Regions from separate parts of the Modestobacter lapidis genome, predicted to be linked through region 2. Evidence: predicted binding sites of a transcription regulator. Region 2 holds the regulator's gene; the other holds the start of a gene.
What was found. Region 2 encodes LexA, which represses DNA repair genes until DNA is damaged. Its sites were predicted from a motif close to TCGAACANNTGTTCGA; they were not measured.

Region 1: a site for LexA is predicted at 1,846-1,861, ahead of dinB (DNA polymerase IV). Genes of this name have one in related genera too.

Annotation. Positions count from the first base shown of each region.
Region 1 covers NZ_BAAGVS010000004.1:294,215-297,830, forward strand. The annotation lists gene ACYVG5_RS08365 (cupin domain-containing protein) at 1-309, opposite strand, end outside; gene ACYVG5_RS08370 (BatC protein) at 609-860, opposite strand; gene ACYVG5_RS08375 (permease) at 1,086-1,781, shown strand; gene dinB (DNA polymerase IV) at 1,888-3,138, shown strand; gene ACYVG5_RS08385 (DUF3040 domain-containing protein) at 3,270-3,616, shown strand, end outside.
Region 2 covers NZ_BAAGVS010000026.1:51,961-55,576, forward strand. The annotation lists gene ACYVG5_RS18900 (esterase-like activity of phytase family protein) at 1-879, shown strand, start outside; gene lexA (transcriptional repressor LexA) at 893-1,702, opposite strand; gene ACYVG5_RS18910 (LysM peptidoglycan-binding domain-containing protein) at 1,977-2,549, shown strand; gene nrdR (transcriptional regulator NrdR) at 2,977-3,519, shown strand.

The sequences.
Region 1 (3,616 bases), on a different contig from region 2:
CTGGGCGGCCCGGTCGGTCCACGGGTGGGTGCGCAGCGGGTCGTCGAGCACCGGCTCGTGGATGGTCCAGTGCTTCTCCCCGGCGACCTGCAGCACGAAGACGTCGTGCACGTCGTAGTGCGGCGAGAAGCCCCGCGCGGACGGCGGGGTGACGTAGGCGTTGACCTGGGTGGGGTGCCCGAGGTCGGCGGCCAGCTGGCCGGCGAACCCGATCAGCGGCGGCCACAGCCGGTGCAGCCCCTGCAGGACGACGGTGCTGCCGTCGGCGAACAGCCGCAGCACCGCGTCGGAGGAGACCTGGTCGGCCACCTCGGCGCCGGCGCCCTGGGGGCTGGTGAAGCGCTTGGGGTCGACGACGGCGCCGTCCTTGGCGATCCGCAGGAAGGGCGTGCGCAGCCCACGGACGCTGAGCAGCTCGTCGACGTCGGCGAGGGTCAGCAGGTCGGTGAACGTGCCACCCAGCTCCGCAGCGCTGGAGAGCAGGGGCCGGCGCGACCAGTGCTCCGCGGCGAAGACCTGCGGGTCGACGCGGATACAGCGACGCAGGGCCGGGCGGGCGTCGCCCTCGGAGGAGGACGACGCCCGGTCCTGCGTGGTCGTGCTGGTGGTCAGGCCGAACCGTCCGCGCCACCGTCGGCGCCGCCATCGGCACCACCGTCGGCACCACCGTCGGCACCGCCGTCGGCACCGCCGTCCGCGCCGCCGTCCGCGCCGCCATCGGCACCGCTGTTGGCACCGCTGTCGGCACCACCATCGGCACCGCCGTCCGCGCCGCCGTCGTGCTGACCGGGCGTGCTCTCGGCGGCACCGGAATCGGCCGGGCCTTCCGTGCTGGTCATGTCGTCGTCGTCGAGCGCCATGGCTCCTCCGATCGTCGTCCTCGCGGCCGCCGGCCGGCGACCACCTGGCCCAGTTCTACCGCGATGATCGACTTCCCGCACATAGGGCGGGAGGCCGGCCTTTCCGGAGCCCGGCTGCGGCTCTATGACGATCCGGTCACGGTCCAGGCCGTGTCGTGGAGGGCTGGGCCCGGCCGGGCACCTCATGACCTGTCAGACACGACGACGCACGAGAAGGGACAGGTCATGACCGAGAGTCGTACGCACACTGACGTCAGCTCCCAGGGCAACGTGGTACCGAAGGGGACCGAGGAGTTGGCAGCCGGCGCGACCCGCGACGTGCGGGCCGAGCCGATGGTCCGCGAGGTCGAACGGCACGACGGCCCGACGCAGCTCTCGATCGCCCCGCCCCGGCGGGACCGGGTCCGCTGGGGGCCGGTGTGGGCGGGCCTGATCGTCGCGGTCCCCACCTTCCTGCTCCTGGAACTGGCCACCTTCGCCCTCGGCTGGTGGGACGTCGGCGGGGGAGGCTCGAACGACGCCAACTGGATCAGCGGCCTCATCGGGCTGTTCGCGTTCTTCCTCGGTGGGCTCACCGCGGGCGCCTCGGCGTTGTGGCGTGGCGTCAGTGACGGGCTGCTGCACGGCATCCTGGTCTGGGCGCTGGGCGTGGTGACGATCGTCTTTTTGACCCTGTTCGGTGGTGGCGCGCTCTTCGGCTCGCTGGCCAACGTGATCAGCCAGGCCGGTTCGCTCCAGCAGGCCAACCTCCCGGATGTCCAGGCGGCCAGTGCGCTGGAGACCGTCCGCTCGGGTGCCAGCTGGGCCGTCCTCGGCCTGGGCCTGTCGATCGCGGCCTCGGCGCTCGGCGGCGTGCTCGGCGCCAAGATGTGGCCGAGCAAGAAGGACACCGAGGAGCACCGGGCCGCCGCCGCCCGCTGACCCCTCCGGGACACGCGCCGTTGCGCTCCGGTCCGGCGTCCCGACCGGCTATCGTCCCCATGAATCGAACAGGCGTTCGATCCATGAGGACGTCGGGAGGGGTGTGGTGACCAGGGACCGGGCGGCCGGCTGCACGTTGCTGCACGTCGACATGGACGCCTTCTTCGCCAGCGTCGAAGTGCGCCGGCACCCGGAGCTGGCGGGCACGCCGGTGATCGTCGGCGGGACGGGCAACCGCGGCGTGGTCACCTCGGCCACCTACGAGGCGCGTCGCTACGGGGTGCACAGTGCGATGCCCACGGCCCGTGCGCTGCGGCTCTGCCCGACCGCGACCGTGCTCCCCGGCGACCTGGCCCTCTACTCCGAGGTCTCCCGGTCGGTGATGGCGCTGTTCCGGTCGATCACCCCGCTGGTCGAGCCGCTGTCGCTGGACGAGGCGTTCCTCGACGTGGCCGGCACCGGCCGGCGGTTGGGGGACGCGGTCTCGATCGCCGAGTACATCCGGGGCCGGGTCTTCGACGAGCAGGGCATCACCTGCTCGGTGGGGGTGGCCGGCACCAAGTTCGTCGCCAAGCTCGCCTCCACCCGGTCCAAGCCCGACGGTCTGCTGGTCGTCCGGCCGGCGGAGGTCATGGACTTCCTGCACCCGCTGCCGGTGGGCGCGCTGTGGGGCGTCGGCGCCAAGACCGAGGAGGTGCTGCTCCGGCTGGGCCTGCGCACCGTCGGCGACCTCGCGCACGTGCCGGCGCGCACCCTGCAGCGGGCGGTCGGGCAGGCGGCCGGTGCGCACCTGCACGAGCTGGCCTGGGGTCGTGACCCGCGCCGGGTGGTGCCCGACGAGCCCGACCGGTCGACCGGCGCCGAGGAGACCTTCGGCACCGACGTCGACGACCCTGCGGTCATCCACCGGGAGCTGCTGCACCTGGCCGAGCGGACGGCGGGTCGGCTGCGCTCCACCGGTTCCCTGACCCGGACGGTGAGCATCAAGGTGCGGTTCGCCGACTTCACCACGATCACCCGGTCCCGCACCCTGAAGGTGCCCACCGACGTCGGCCAGGAGCTCTACGACACCGCCCGCGCGCTGTTCGACGCCCTCGGGCTGGACCGCGCCCGCATCCGGCTGGTCGGCGTCCGGGCGGAGGGGCTGGTCGAGGCCGACGGCACGGCGCGGCAGCTCGAGCTCGGGGCGCGCGAGCACGGTCGCCGGGACGCCGAGCTCGCCGCCGACCGGGCGGCCCGGCGGTTCGGGGCCGGCGCGGTCCGCCCGGCCACCCTGCTGAGCCGCACCCGGGCTCCCGGAACGGGTCGCGGAGCCCCCGCCGACCGGCCCGGAAGGCCCCGGCGGCCCCCGGAATGAGGTGACGGAACGCTCACAGGGGCGTGTCGGCGCGCACTCGCCTTTCGCACCCCGCCAACGGCTCGTATCCTCGGAGTCCCCACGGGCGGACAGCCGCCGGTGGCCCCTGCACTGTGCACCTGGAGGTCGACGTGCCGCTCTCAGAGCACGAGCAGCGTCTGCTGGAGCAGATCGAGCGCGCCCTCGTCGACGACGATCCCAAGTTCGCCTCGACCGTACGCACCGGCGACCGCCGGCAGAAGGCCCGCCGGGCGATGCAACTGGGCGCCCTGCTCATCGTCGTGGGCCTGGCCGGACTGATCGGCGGGGTGGCGGTCCCGAACGTCCCGCTGGGCGTCGTCGGGTTCCTGCTGATGTTCGGCGGGCTCACCCTCGGGGTCCTCAACTACAAGAGCGCCACCGGCGCCGTCGAGGTCGTCTCCGGCCCCGGAGCGCCGAACCGCACCGCCGGCCGGCCCAGCCGCCCCGGTGGCGGCAA
Region 2 (3,616 bases):
TCCGGCCTCGCCACCGCCGGGGGCACGCTGCTCGCGATGAACGACGGGGGCTCGCGGGCCGAGGTCTACGTTCTCGATGCCACGTGCGCGGTCGGCGAGGTGCGCTCCGCGCAGGTCGACCCGTACGACCCCGAGGACCTCGCCCTCGCCGCCGACGGCACCCTGTGGCTGGCCGATACCGGCGACAACCGGCAGGACCGGGCCACGGTGGCGATGATCGGGCTCCGCCCCGACGGCACCAGTTCGCTGACCCGGCTCACCTATCCCGACGGCCCGCACGACGCGGAAGCGTTGCTGCTGGCCCCCGACGGGACGCCGTACCTGGTCACCAAGGAGGTTCTGGGTGCCAGCGCCGTCTACCGCCCCGACGCCCCGCTCGCCGATGGCGCCACCGTGCCGATGACCAAGGTCGCCGACCTCGGCTTCACCCTCACCGGCACCCCGGGCGGGCCGGTCGGCCGGGCCGGGCAGCTGCTGGTCACCGGGGGGGCGGTGTCCGTGGACGGGCAGCGGTTGGCGCTGCGTACCTACACCGACGCCTACGTCTGGCCGCTGACGGGCTCGGACGTGGTCGGTGCACTGCACGGCGCCCCGGTGCGGGTGGCGCTGCCCGAGGCGCCGCAGGGCGAGGCGATCAGCTTCGCCGCCAACAGCCGGGACCTGGTGGTGGCCGGCGAGGGGCTCCCGTCGGTGGTGACCGTGGTGCCCTTCGACAGCACGGCCACGCCGGCGGCTGCGGCCCCGACCGACCCGTCGGCCAGCTCGGCCACTGCGGGGAGCGAGCGCGACACGGTGTCGCCGGTCGTGGCCGCCCTGCTCGCCGCCGTGGTGGCCACGATCGTGGTCTGGACCTGGGGCAGGCTGCGCCGGCACGCCTGATCCGGGTCGCGCCTCAGAGCCGGCGCAGAACCGTGACCACCCGGCCGAGCACCGTGGCATCGTCGCCGGCGATCGGCTGGTACGCCGGGTTATGCGGCAGCAGCCAGACGTGGCCGTCCCGGCGCTTGTAGGTCTTGACGGTCGCCTCGCCGTCGATCATCGCCGCCACGATCTCACCGTTCTCCGCCGTCGGCTGCTGGCGCACGACCACCCAGTCGCCGTCGCAGATCGCCGCGTCGACCATCGAGTCACCGGCCACCTTCAGCATGAACAGCGTGCCTTCGCCGACCAGCTCGCGGGGGAGCGGGAACACGTCCTCGACGGCCTGCTCGGCCAGCACGGGCCCACCGGCGGCGATCCGGCCCACCAGTGGGACATAGGTCGGGACCGGGGCGGTCGCCTCGTCCGTGCCGCTGGCCGCGCCGGACCCGGCCAGCGCGGCGGCGGTGCCCGCGGCCGTGGTGGCCGGCGCCTCGCCGGGGACCTCGCCGGGCAGGCGGACGTCGAGCGCCCGCGGCCGGTTCGGGTCGCGGCGCAGCCAGCCCTTGCGCTGCAGGACCGACAGCTGGTGGGCCACCGAGGACGCCGAGGACAGCCCCACGGCCTCGCCGATCTCCCGGACCGAGGGCGGGTAGCCGCGTCGCTCGATGGAGTCGCGGATGACCTCCAGCACCCGCCGCTGACGCTGGGTCAGCCCGTCCCCGGCCTCGCCGCGGTCGGGGAACTCGCGGACGGCCGCGCCGCCGGCCTCCGCCGGCGTGCTCGCCCGCTTGCGGCGAGGAGCGCCCGGTGCGTTCTCCGGTGTCCCGTTGTCGACCGCCATGTGTCCCCCTCGCCCGGCCGCGCGCCGGGCAGCTCGTCTGCGCACCCTCGTCCACGGGCGCCCGCCGAGCCGCCGGCTGGGCGGGGGTCGGAGAGCGCCGTCGTTGATCGACACGAGGGTAGCGCCTCGAGGCCCCCCGTTTCAAACACATGTTCGAAGCGGACGCCGTGTCGGGGTGTTCCTGTCGGCGGGGTGCGGTAGACATCGCACAGTTCGGATCGAACAGACGTTCGATGCGTGGTGCCGGATGCCGGCGATGGAGGGAGTGAGCCCGATGACCAGTGTGCAGCTCAGCGGGGGCCCGGTCGGCCGGTCCTGGACGGCCCCGTCCCGATCCCGCCACCCGGCGCTGCCGATGCGGGTCGGAGCGGCCCGCATCGGTGGTCCGCCGGCCGCTGCGCCGGTGATCGCGCGCCGTACTGCCGTACGCCCCGGGGGTCGGGCCGCAGGCGGCGCGGGGGTGGCCGTCGTCCGGCCGGTCCGCGGCGGCTGTGCCGGTGCGCGGAGGGTCGGCGCCGCTGATCCCGGATCGGCCGGCCGCGCCGAGCCGGCGTTCCCGCCGCTGCGGCTGACCCGCCGCGGCCGCCGGCTGGTCGCCGGACTCGCGATCACCACGGGCATCGTCATCGCCGTGCTCGTCACCGCCACCGTGCTCGACGGCGAGGCCGGCGGTCTTCGGCTGGCCGGCGACAGCAGCATCGTCGTGCGATCCGGGGACACCCTGTGGTCGATCGCGGTGGGCCTGGCGCCGGAGGAGGACACCCGGGCCGTCGTCCACGCGATCGCGGAGGTCAACGACCTCGAGGGCACCATCCTGGTGCCCGGCCAGGTGCTGCAGCTGCCCTGACGGCAGTTGTCCCGGGTACCGCGAACAGCGACTCCGGGGCGGCCCTGCCCGGGTCGCTGCAATACGGGTCGCTGCACTCCAGGTCGCTGCCACTCCGGAGCGCCCCTCGGACGGCGTTCGCCGGCTCGACCGCTGGCCCGCGGAGCGGCCCGTCGGGAGCTCCGCCAGGCGCCCGGAAGCTGTGACCCGAGGGGTGCGGCGGTCCCGCGGGTCGTGGTGGAACACGACACGCCCCGCAGAGCTTGCACACCTGTGGGGGCAGTCGTACGGTCTGACCACAACATCTAGTGGTTACACAGTTGTAAGTCCCGTCCACACCCGCTCCACACGTTCTCCCCCTCGCATCCACCGGATGTCCCCGGGTGAGTCCACAGGAGCGGCCCCGGCCCTGGCCGAGGTGGTCCCCGCCGCGAGAGGAGACGAGCCGTTGCGTTGCCCCTTCTGTCACAACCCCGACAGCCGGGTCGTCGACTCGCGGGAGACCGACGAGGGCGCCACCACCCGGCGTCGCCGGTCCTGCCCGGGCTGCGGGCGGCGGTTCACGACCGTCGAGGAGGCGGTCCTCGCCGTCGTCAAGCGCAGCGGCGTCAGCGAGCCGTTCGACCGGGCGAAGGTCGTCGCCGGTGTGCGGCGGGCCTGTCAGGGGCGGCCCGTCGGTGAGGATCAGCTGGCGTTGCTGGCGCAGCGGGTCGAGGATGCGGTCCGGGCCCTCGGCTCGGCGGAGGTCCCCAGCCACGACGTCGGGCTGGCCATCCTGCGGCCGCTGCGGGAACTCGACGAGGTCGCCTACCTGCGCTTCGCCAGCGTCTACCGCTCCTTCGAGTCCGTCGAGGACTTCGAGAAGGAGATCGCCGACCTGCGTGCCCGGCACCTGCCGGGCGGCACTCCGCCGCTCCCGGGCCTGCCACTGGACCCGCCCGTCCGTCGGCGTGGCGCCGGTCGCAACCCCTCCACCGCCGGCGCCGGGTAGCTCCCGCCGCCGGACCCACCGGAACTGTCAGCACCAGCGGGTAGCCACGCACCAGCGCTCCACACGCGCGGCTCTTCCCCAGCCGCCCCCCGCACCA